2 regions of the Aliidongia sp. genome follow, and region 2 is predicted to be linked to the other one. Evidence: riboswitches for the same ligand, from Rfam matches in the RefSeq annotation. Region 2 holds a riboswitch; the other holds the start of a gene.
The links. A riboswitch is a leader RNA that binds a small molecule or an ion and turns the genes downstream of it on or off. The one in region 2 is predicted to bind thiamine pyrophosphate.
Positions count from the first base shown of each region.

Region 1 (3,411 bases), on a different contig from region 2:
GGCGCCGGCGCGGAATGCCGTAGCGCTCTTCCAGTTGGCTGCCGAACAGGTCGGGATTGAACAATCCCAGCGGCGATTCGAACAGCGGGCTCGTGTCCTTCCCGGCCTTCAGCACATAGATCGGGAATTTCTCGACCAGCGCCTTCAGCCGTTCGGCCAGCGAGGACTTGCCGCCGCCGACCGGGCCCAGCAGATAGAGGATCTGCTTACGCTCCTCGAGCCCCTGGGCCGCATGGCGGAAGAAGCCGACGATCCGTTCGATCGTCTCTTCCATCCCGTAGAAATCTTCGAAGGCCGGATAGACCTTGATGGTGCGGTTCATGAAGATGCGGCCGAGACGGGCATCCTGGCTGGTGTCGGTCACCACCGGGTCGCCGATCGCCTTCAGCAGGCGCTCGGACGCGCTCGCATACATCATGGGATCGTCGGCGCAGCCGCTCAGATACTCTTCAAGCGACATCTCGACATCTCGCTGGCTCTCATAGAACCGGGCGTAGGAGTTGAAGAGACTGTCATAGGACGGCATGAAATCACCCCCGATGAAGAATTTTTGACCCGCGCTCGAAACATCCGGCGACGCATCGCCTGTCGCGCGTTTGCCCGGCCGATGGCGGCCGGCGAAGATCGGGTTTCAAACACCGCGCCGAAGGCGGCTTATGGCCGTCCGCGGCGCGGGGGCGGCGAGGCGATGCGCCTCGGGGCCGACCCGATGAAAACTTGCAACGATCCCTTCGCGGACCTCGATCCGCGGTAACGCCATTTTCTTTTTGAAACGATCGGGGCCCTGGGGGCCCCCGCTCTTCCGACACGTCCAGTCTCAGCCCGTGCCGATTAAGAATATATTGCGGATGCGCCTGCTGGTCACCCGGCGCCGCCGATTTCCGAACGCGTCGCCGCGTTCCGTTCTCGCCGTACCAGCGCCGACCCTCGAGCATCGCGTGCCTCCGAAGAGAACCCCATTCGCCCAATTACCACCGCGCTCCCAGAGCTTAAGGTGGGTATGTCATCACCAATGTGCAATTAGGAGACCAGCCCGATCGGGGACTGAGAAAAATCGCTTTCACATCGGGACAACGCCTGGAAACCCGGAATGCTTCCATGGTCGCGGCGCCAAATCGAGGCGACTCGGGGATATTTCTTAGGCAGTCGGGCGCAATTGCCTCGACGGCAGCCATAGCACCGCGACCAGGGGTCGCGGGCGTGCCGCCGGCCGTCTTGACTTTCGAACCCATCGGGCAGAGCCTAGCGCACAATCCCAGGGGAGCCTCGTCGAAGGAGGCTGAGACACCGCCGGCCCGTTTCGGGCGATGCGGGAACCCGCTGAACCTGATCCGGATCGTGCCGGCGGAGGGACGGGAAAGAGCCTCGGCATCGGGCTCCCGTGATTCCCAATCCCACCGTCTTCCCGATTCAGATCGCCCGAGTTTTAGGCGACTGGAGACGAGACAATGCCCGAAGGAACCGCTGGCAAGGCGTTCACCGTATCGACGGGGCCGCTGCCCGCCTCACGCAAGATCCATGTGGCCGGCGAGATCCACACGGAAATCCGAGTCGCGATGCGCGAGATCGACCTGGACCCGTCGGCCGGCGAGCCGCCGGTGCGCGTCTATGATCCGTCGGGCGTCTACACCGACCCAGGGGCGTTCATCGACGTCGAGAAGGGCCTGAAGCCGATCCGCCGCGAGTGGATCCTGGGTCGCGGCGACGTCGAGGAATATGACGGGCGCGACATCAAGCCCGAAGACAATGGCCTGAAGCCGGGCGAGGCCAGCAACATGCGGGAATTCCCGCATCTGGCCCGCCGTCCCTTGCGCGCCAAGCCAGGCAAGAACGTCTCCCAGCTGCATTATGCCCGCGCCGGCATCATTACGCAGGAGATGGAATATGTCGCCATCCGCGAGAACATCGGCCGCGCGCGCCAGGAAGGCATCGTGCAGGACGGCGAGAGCTTCGGCGCCGAGATCCCGGACTACGTGACGCCGGAATTCGTGCGCAGCGAGATCGCCCGCGGCCGCGCGATCATCCCGAACAACATCAACCATCCGGAAACCGAGCCGATGATCATCGGCCGGAACTTCCTGGTGAAGATCAACGCCAACATCGGCAATTCGGCCGTGGCGTCCTCGATCGAGGAAGAGGTCGAGAAGATGGTGTGGGCCACGCGCTGGGGCACCGACACGGTCATGGACCTGTCGACCGGGCGCAACATCCACACGACGCGCGAATGGATCATGCGCAACTCGCCGGTGCCGATCGGCACGGTGCCGATCTACCAGGCGCTGGAAAAGGTCAACGGCAAGGCCGAGGACCTGACCTGGGAGATCTTCCGCGACACGCTGATCGAGCAATGCGAGCAAGGTGTGGATTATTTCACCATCCATGCCGGCGTGCGGCTCGCCTATATCCCGCTGACCGCCCGGCGCGTGACCGGGATCGTGTCGCGCGGCGGCTCGATCATGGCGAAATGGTGCCTGGCTCATCACAAGGAGAATTTCCTCCATACCCATTTCGAGGACATCTGCATCCTGCTGAAGCAGTATGACGTCGCCTTCTCGCTGGGCGACGGCCTGCGCCCCGGCTCGATCGCGGACGCCAACGACGCGGCGCAATTCGCCGAGTTGGATACGCTGGGCGAGTTGACCCAGATCGCCTGGAAGCACGACGTCCAGGTCATGATCGAAGGCCCCGGCCATGTGCCGATGCACAAGATCAAGGCGAACATGGACAAGCAGCTGAAGGTGTGCGGCGAGGCTCCGTTCTACACGCTCGGGCCTCTGACGACCGACATCGCGCCGGGCTACGACCACATCACCAGCGGCATCGGTGCCGCCATGATCGGCTGGTTCGGCACGGCCATGCTCTGCTATGTCACGCCCAAGGAACATCTGGGCCTGCCCGACCGCGACGACGTCAAGGTCGGCGTCGTGACCTACAAGCTGGCCGCCCACGCGGCCGATCTCGCCAAGGGCCACCCGGGCGCTCAGCTGCGTGACGACGCCCTGTCGCGGGCCCGGTTCGAGTTCCGCTGGCGCGACCAGTTCAACCTGTCGCTCGATCCGATGACGGCGGAGCAGTACCACGACCAGACCCTGCCGGCCGAGGGCGCCAAGATCGCCCATTTCTGTTCGATGTGCGGACCGAAATTCTGCTCGATGAAGATCACGCAGGAAATCCGCGACATCGCCCAGGAAGGCATGGACGAGATGTCGGACGTCTTCCGCAAGAAGGGCTCGGAGATCTATCTGCCGGCGGCGGTCGACTAGGGACCAGGCCGACCGACGACCCGGGGCGCGGCGATGGTTCGCCGCGCCCTTTTTCCTGATGGCTCCTCGGTCTCGCCGAGCGGCCATAGTCGGCCCTGCCCCGGGGCGAACGGACGGACCATGCCCAGCGACCACGCACAGCACGATC
Region 1 is NZ_DASZBY010000068.1:44,438-47,848, forward strand. Features, by position in the region: gene VGV37_RS11980 (PrkA family serine protein kinase) at 1-526, opposite strand, end outside; TPP riboswitch at 1,248-1,371, shown strand; gene thiC (phosphomethylpyrimidine synthase ThiC) at 1,449-3,263, shown strand; gene VGV37_RS11990 (cation diffusion facilitator family transporter) at 3,384-3,411, shown strand, end outside.
Region 1: another riboswitch for thiamine pyrophosphate. It lies ahead of thiC (phosphomethylpyrimidine synthase ThiC); the one in region 2 lies ahead of thiO (glycine oxidase ThiO).

Region 2 (3,411 bases):
CACCGACGACCCGCCGGGCGCCGGCCGGGCGAGCGTCGCATAGCGCAGAATCGCGAGGCCGAACCCCAGATGCCAGCAGCACCAGAGCCAGACGGCGCTTTCCGCCGTACCGATGACCGGGTTCGGCATGAAGCCGCCTGGAAAGGCCGCAGTCAGGGGCACGAAGATCGCCGCGATGAAGAAATATGCGGTGCCCAGGCGAACGGCGTCCTCGCGATCCTCGATCGCGCCCTTGCTGAACAGGAACGCCGCCAGCAGCAGGTTGATGACGATCATCGCTGCGCCGAACGCGGTCATGTAGCCCGGTACCGCCGGCAGCGGCAGCCTGGCAAAGGGGGTCGCGAATGCGGCCGTCAAGACCAGGGCGATGCTGATGCCGACCGCAACCATGTATTGTCGGCGGCTTACGCGCTCGCCCGACATTGCTGACGGGGCGCCCAATGGTTGAAAAATCGCCTCGGACGACATGGCAGGGCCCGCTCCCCAGTCTATGCGGGCACTCTACTATGAAACCCGTCTATTAAATTGATTTAAAAATGCTATTATCAAAAAAATTTATTTCATTATTCGCCTGTCAAAGTAGGCTCGCGGCGATATTGACGCTGAAGGCGAGAATTACCGTATTGAAAAAGAAAGTAAGGATGGCGTGGGCCAGCGTCAGGCGGCGCATGCCGGTGGTCGTGACCGCGATGTCTGACGTCTGGGCGGTCATGCCGATGGTGAAGGAATAATAGGCAAAGTCGAGATAGCTCCAGGCCTTGGCGTTGCCGGGAAAGGCGAAGCCGCCGCGGGCCGCCGGCTTGCCGCCGCCCTCGGACGTGTTGCCGTAGAATTCATGGGCGTAATGCACCGTGAAGACCGTATGCAGGAAGAACCAGGACACCAGAATGGTGAAGACGCCGAGCGCCAGGTGGGGCGCCCGGTCGGCGGCCGGCAGGTCCTTGAAGTCGCCGAGCAGGCTGACGATGGCGCCGAGGCTGGTCGTGGCCGCGCCTGCGCACATCAGCAGGATAACCCAGCGGCTCTCGTCGTCGCCGCGGGCATGGGCGCGGATATGCGCCGTATCGGCCCGCATCATCATGAGCCAGGCCAAGGCCAGATAGAGCCCCGCCGCCACGTCCCAGCCGGCGATCATGCGCAGGCTCAGCGGCCATGCGGCCGGCAGCAGCAAACCGACGACGATGCCAAGGCCCGCAGAGGCGAGCAGCCGCGGCTGGCGGCGCAGAAAGTCGAACATTCAGGTCGGCTCCGATGGTTCTGAGAGGAGACGCGGCTCGCATGGTCGCGGTCGCGGGCATTGAAGCGCCCGACCCGCCGGTGCTAGGGTCCGGACCGACGTGTCATGGGGTGCCTTCGGATCGTCCGGCGGCTGAGATCATACCCACAACACCTGATCTGGGTCATGCCAGCGAAGGGATGCACGAGATGCAGAACGCTCATCCGCCGAATTCGTCCGCCTCGCCCCCCTCCGTCGCCATCGTCGGCGGCGGCGTCATCGGCCTGTCGCTCGGCTGGCGGCTGGCCCAGGCCGGCTGCCGGGTCACCCTGGTCGAACGAAATCCCGAGACCGGGCGCGGCGCGTCCTGGGCCGCGGCGGGCATGCTCGCCGCCGGTATCGAGGCGGAGCCGACCGAGGAGCCGTTATTCGCGCTCGCCCGCTGGAGCCAGTCGCTGTGGCCCGGCTTCGCCGCCGAGCTAGAAGCCGCCTCGGGCCTGCCCGTCGGCTATGACGCGACCGGCACGCTCGTCTGCGCCTTCACCCGCGACCAGGCGGAAAAGCTGCGCCACGGCATCGCGTTCCAGCGTGGCCTCGGTGGGGTATTCGACTGGCTGTCCGCCGCCGCCGCCCGCGCGCGGGAGCCGGGTCTGGCACCCAGCCTCGTCGCCGCTGCGTTCAGCCCGAACGATCACCAGGTCGACAACCGCCTGCTGGCGACCGCCCTGGCCGAGGCCTTTCGCCGCGCCGGCGGCCATCTGATCACCGGCGTGGAGGCCGCGATCGATCTGGCCGGCGCCCGCGCGGTCGGCATCGTCGCCGGCGAGACGCGCCATCCGGCCGATATCGTGGTCATCGCCGCTGGCGCCTGGAGCCGGGCGGTGCCAGGGTTGCCGGCCGCCCATCGCCCGCCGACCCGGCCGATCAAGGGCCAGATGCTGGCGCTGCGCATGCCGCCCACTGCCCCGCTCGTCCGCCACGTCGTTTGGGGCGGGCACTGCTATCTGGTGCCGCGCGCCGACGGCCGCCTGCTGGTCGGCGCCACGGTCGAGGAGCGCGGGTTCGACCCGGCGATCACGGCCGGCGGGCTGCTGGGCCTGCTCGACGATGCCTGGCGCACCGTGCCCGGCATCGAGGAATTGCCGATCGACGAGACCTGGGCCGGGTTCCGGCCGGGCTCGCCGGACGACCAGCCGATGCTGGGCGCGACCGGCATCGACGGGCTGCTGGTCGCGACCGGCCATCATCGCAACGGCATCCTGCTGACGCCGGCCACGGCCGCGGCGATGGCCGAGATGATCCTGACCGGCCGGACGCCGGATCGGATCCGATCGTTCGGGATCGCCCGCTTCGAAAAGGAACCGCGACCATGACCGGGATAATTCAGGTGAACGGCGCCGAACGCCCGCTCGATGCCGATACGGTTGCAGCGCTGGTCGCGACCCTCGGCGTGGCGCCCGACGCGCGCGGTGTCGCCGTGGCGCTCAACGGCGCGGTCGTGCCGCGCACCCGCTGGGCCGAGGCAACGCTCGCGGCCGGTGATCGGATCGAAGTCATCCGCGCGATGCAGGGCGGCTGAAAGGAAATGGACCTCATGGAAGATCGCTTCGAGATCGCCGGCATTTCCGTCGGCTCGCGCCTGCTGATGGGCACGGCCGGCTATCCCAACCGGACGAGCCTGATGGCGGCCCTGGCAGCCGGCGGGGCCGAGATCGTGACAGTGTCGGTGCGCCGGATCAGCCTCGACGGCTACGAGGGCAGCCTGCTGGAAAGCCTGGGCGACCGGTTCCGCCTGCTGCCCAATACCGCCGGCTGCGCCACGGTGCGCGACGCGGTGCTGACCGCCGAGCTGGCGCGCGAGGCGCTCGGTACGAACTGGGTGAAGCTGGAGCTGATCGGCGACCGCGACACGCTCTATCCGGACGTCGAGCAACTGGTGCTGGCCGCGACCGAACTGGTCGACAAGGGCTTCGCGGTGTTTCCCTACACCAACGACGATCCGATCACGGCGCGCAAGCTGGCCGACGCCGGCTGCGTCGCCGTCATGCCGCTGGGCAGCCTGATCGGCTCCGGCAACGGCATCGAGAACCCGCGCGCGATCGAGCGCATCTGCGCCCGCTCAGCCGTCCCGGTCATCCTCGACGCCGGCATCGGCACCGCGTCGGACGCGTGCCTGGCGCTCGAACTGGGCTGCA
Region 2 is NZ_DASZBY010000018.1:8,212-11,622, reverse strand. Features, by position in the region: gene VGV37_RS02945 (GGDEF domain-containing protein) at 1-390, opposite strand, end outside; gene VGV37_RS02940 (DUF1345 domain-containing protein) at 575-1,237, opposite strand; TPP riboswitch at 1,334-1,435, shown strand; gene thiO (glycine oxidase ThiO) at 1,426-2,589, shown strand; gene thiS (sulfur carrier protein ThiS) at 2,586-2,795, shown strand; gene VGV37_RS02925 (thiazole synthase) at 2,811-3,411, shown strand, end outside.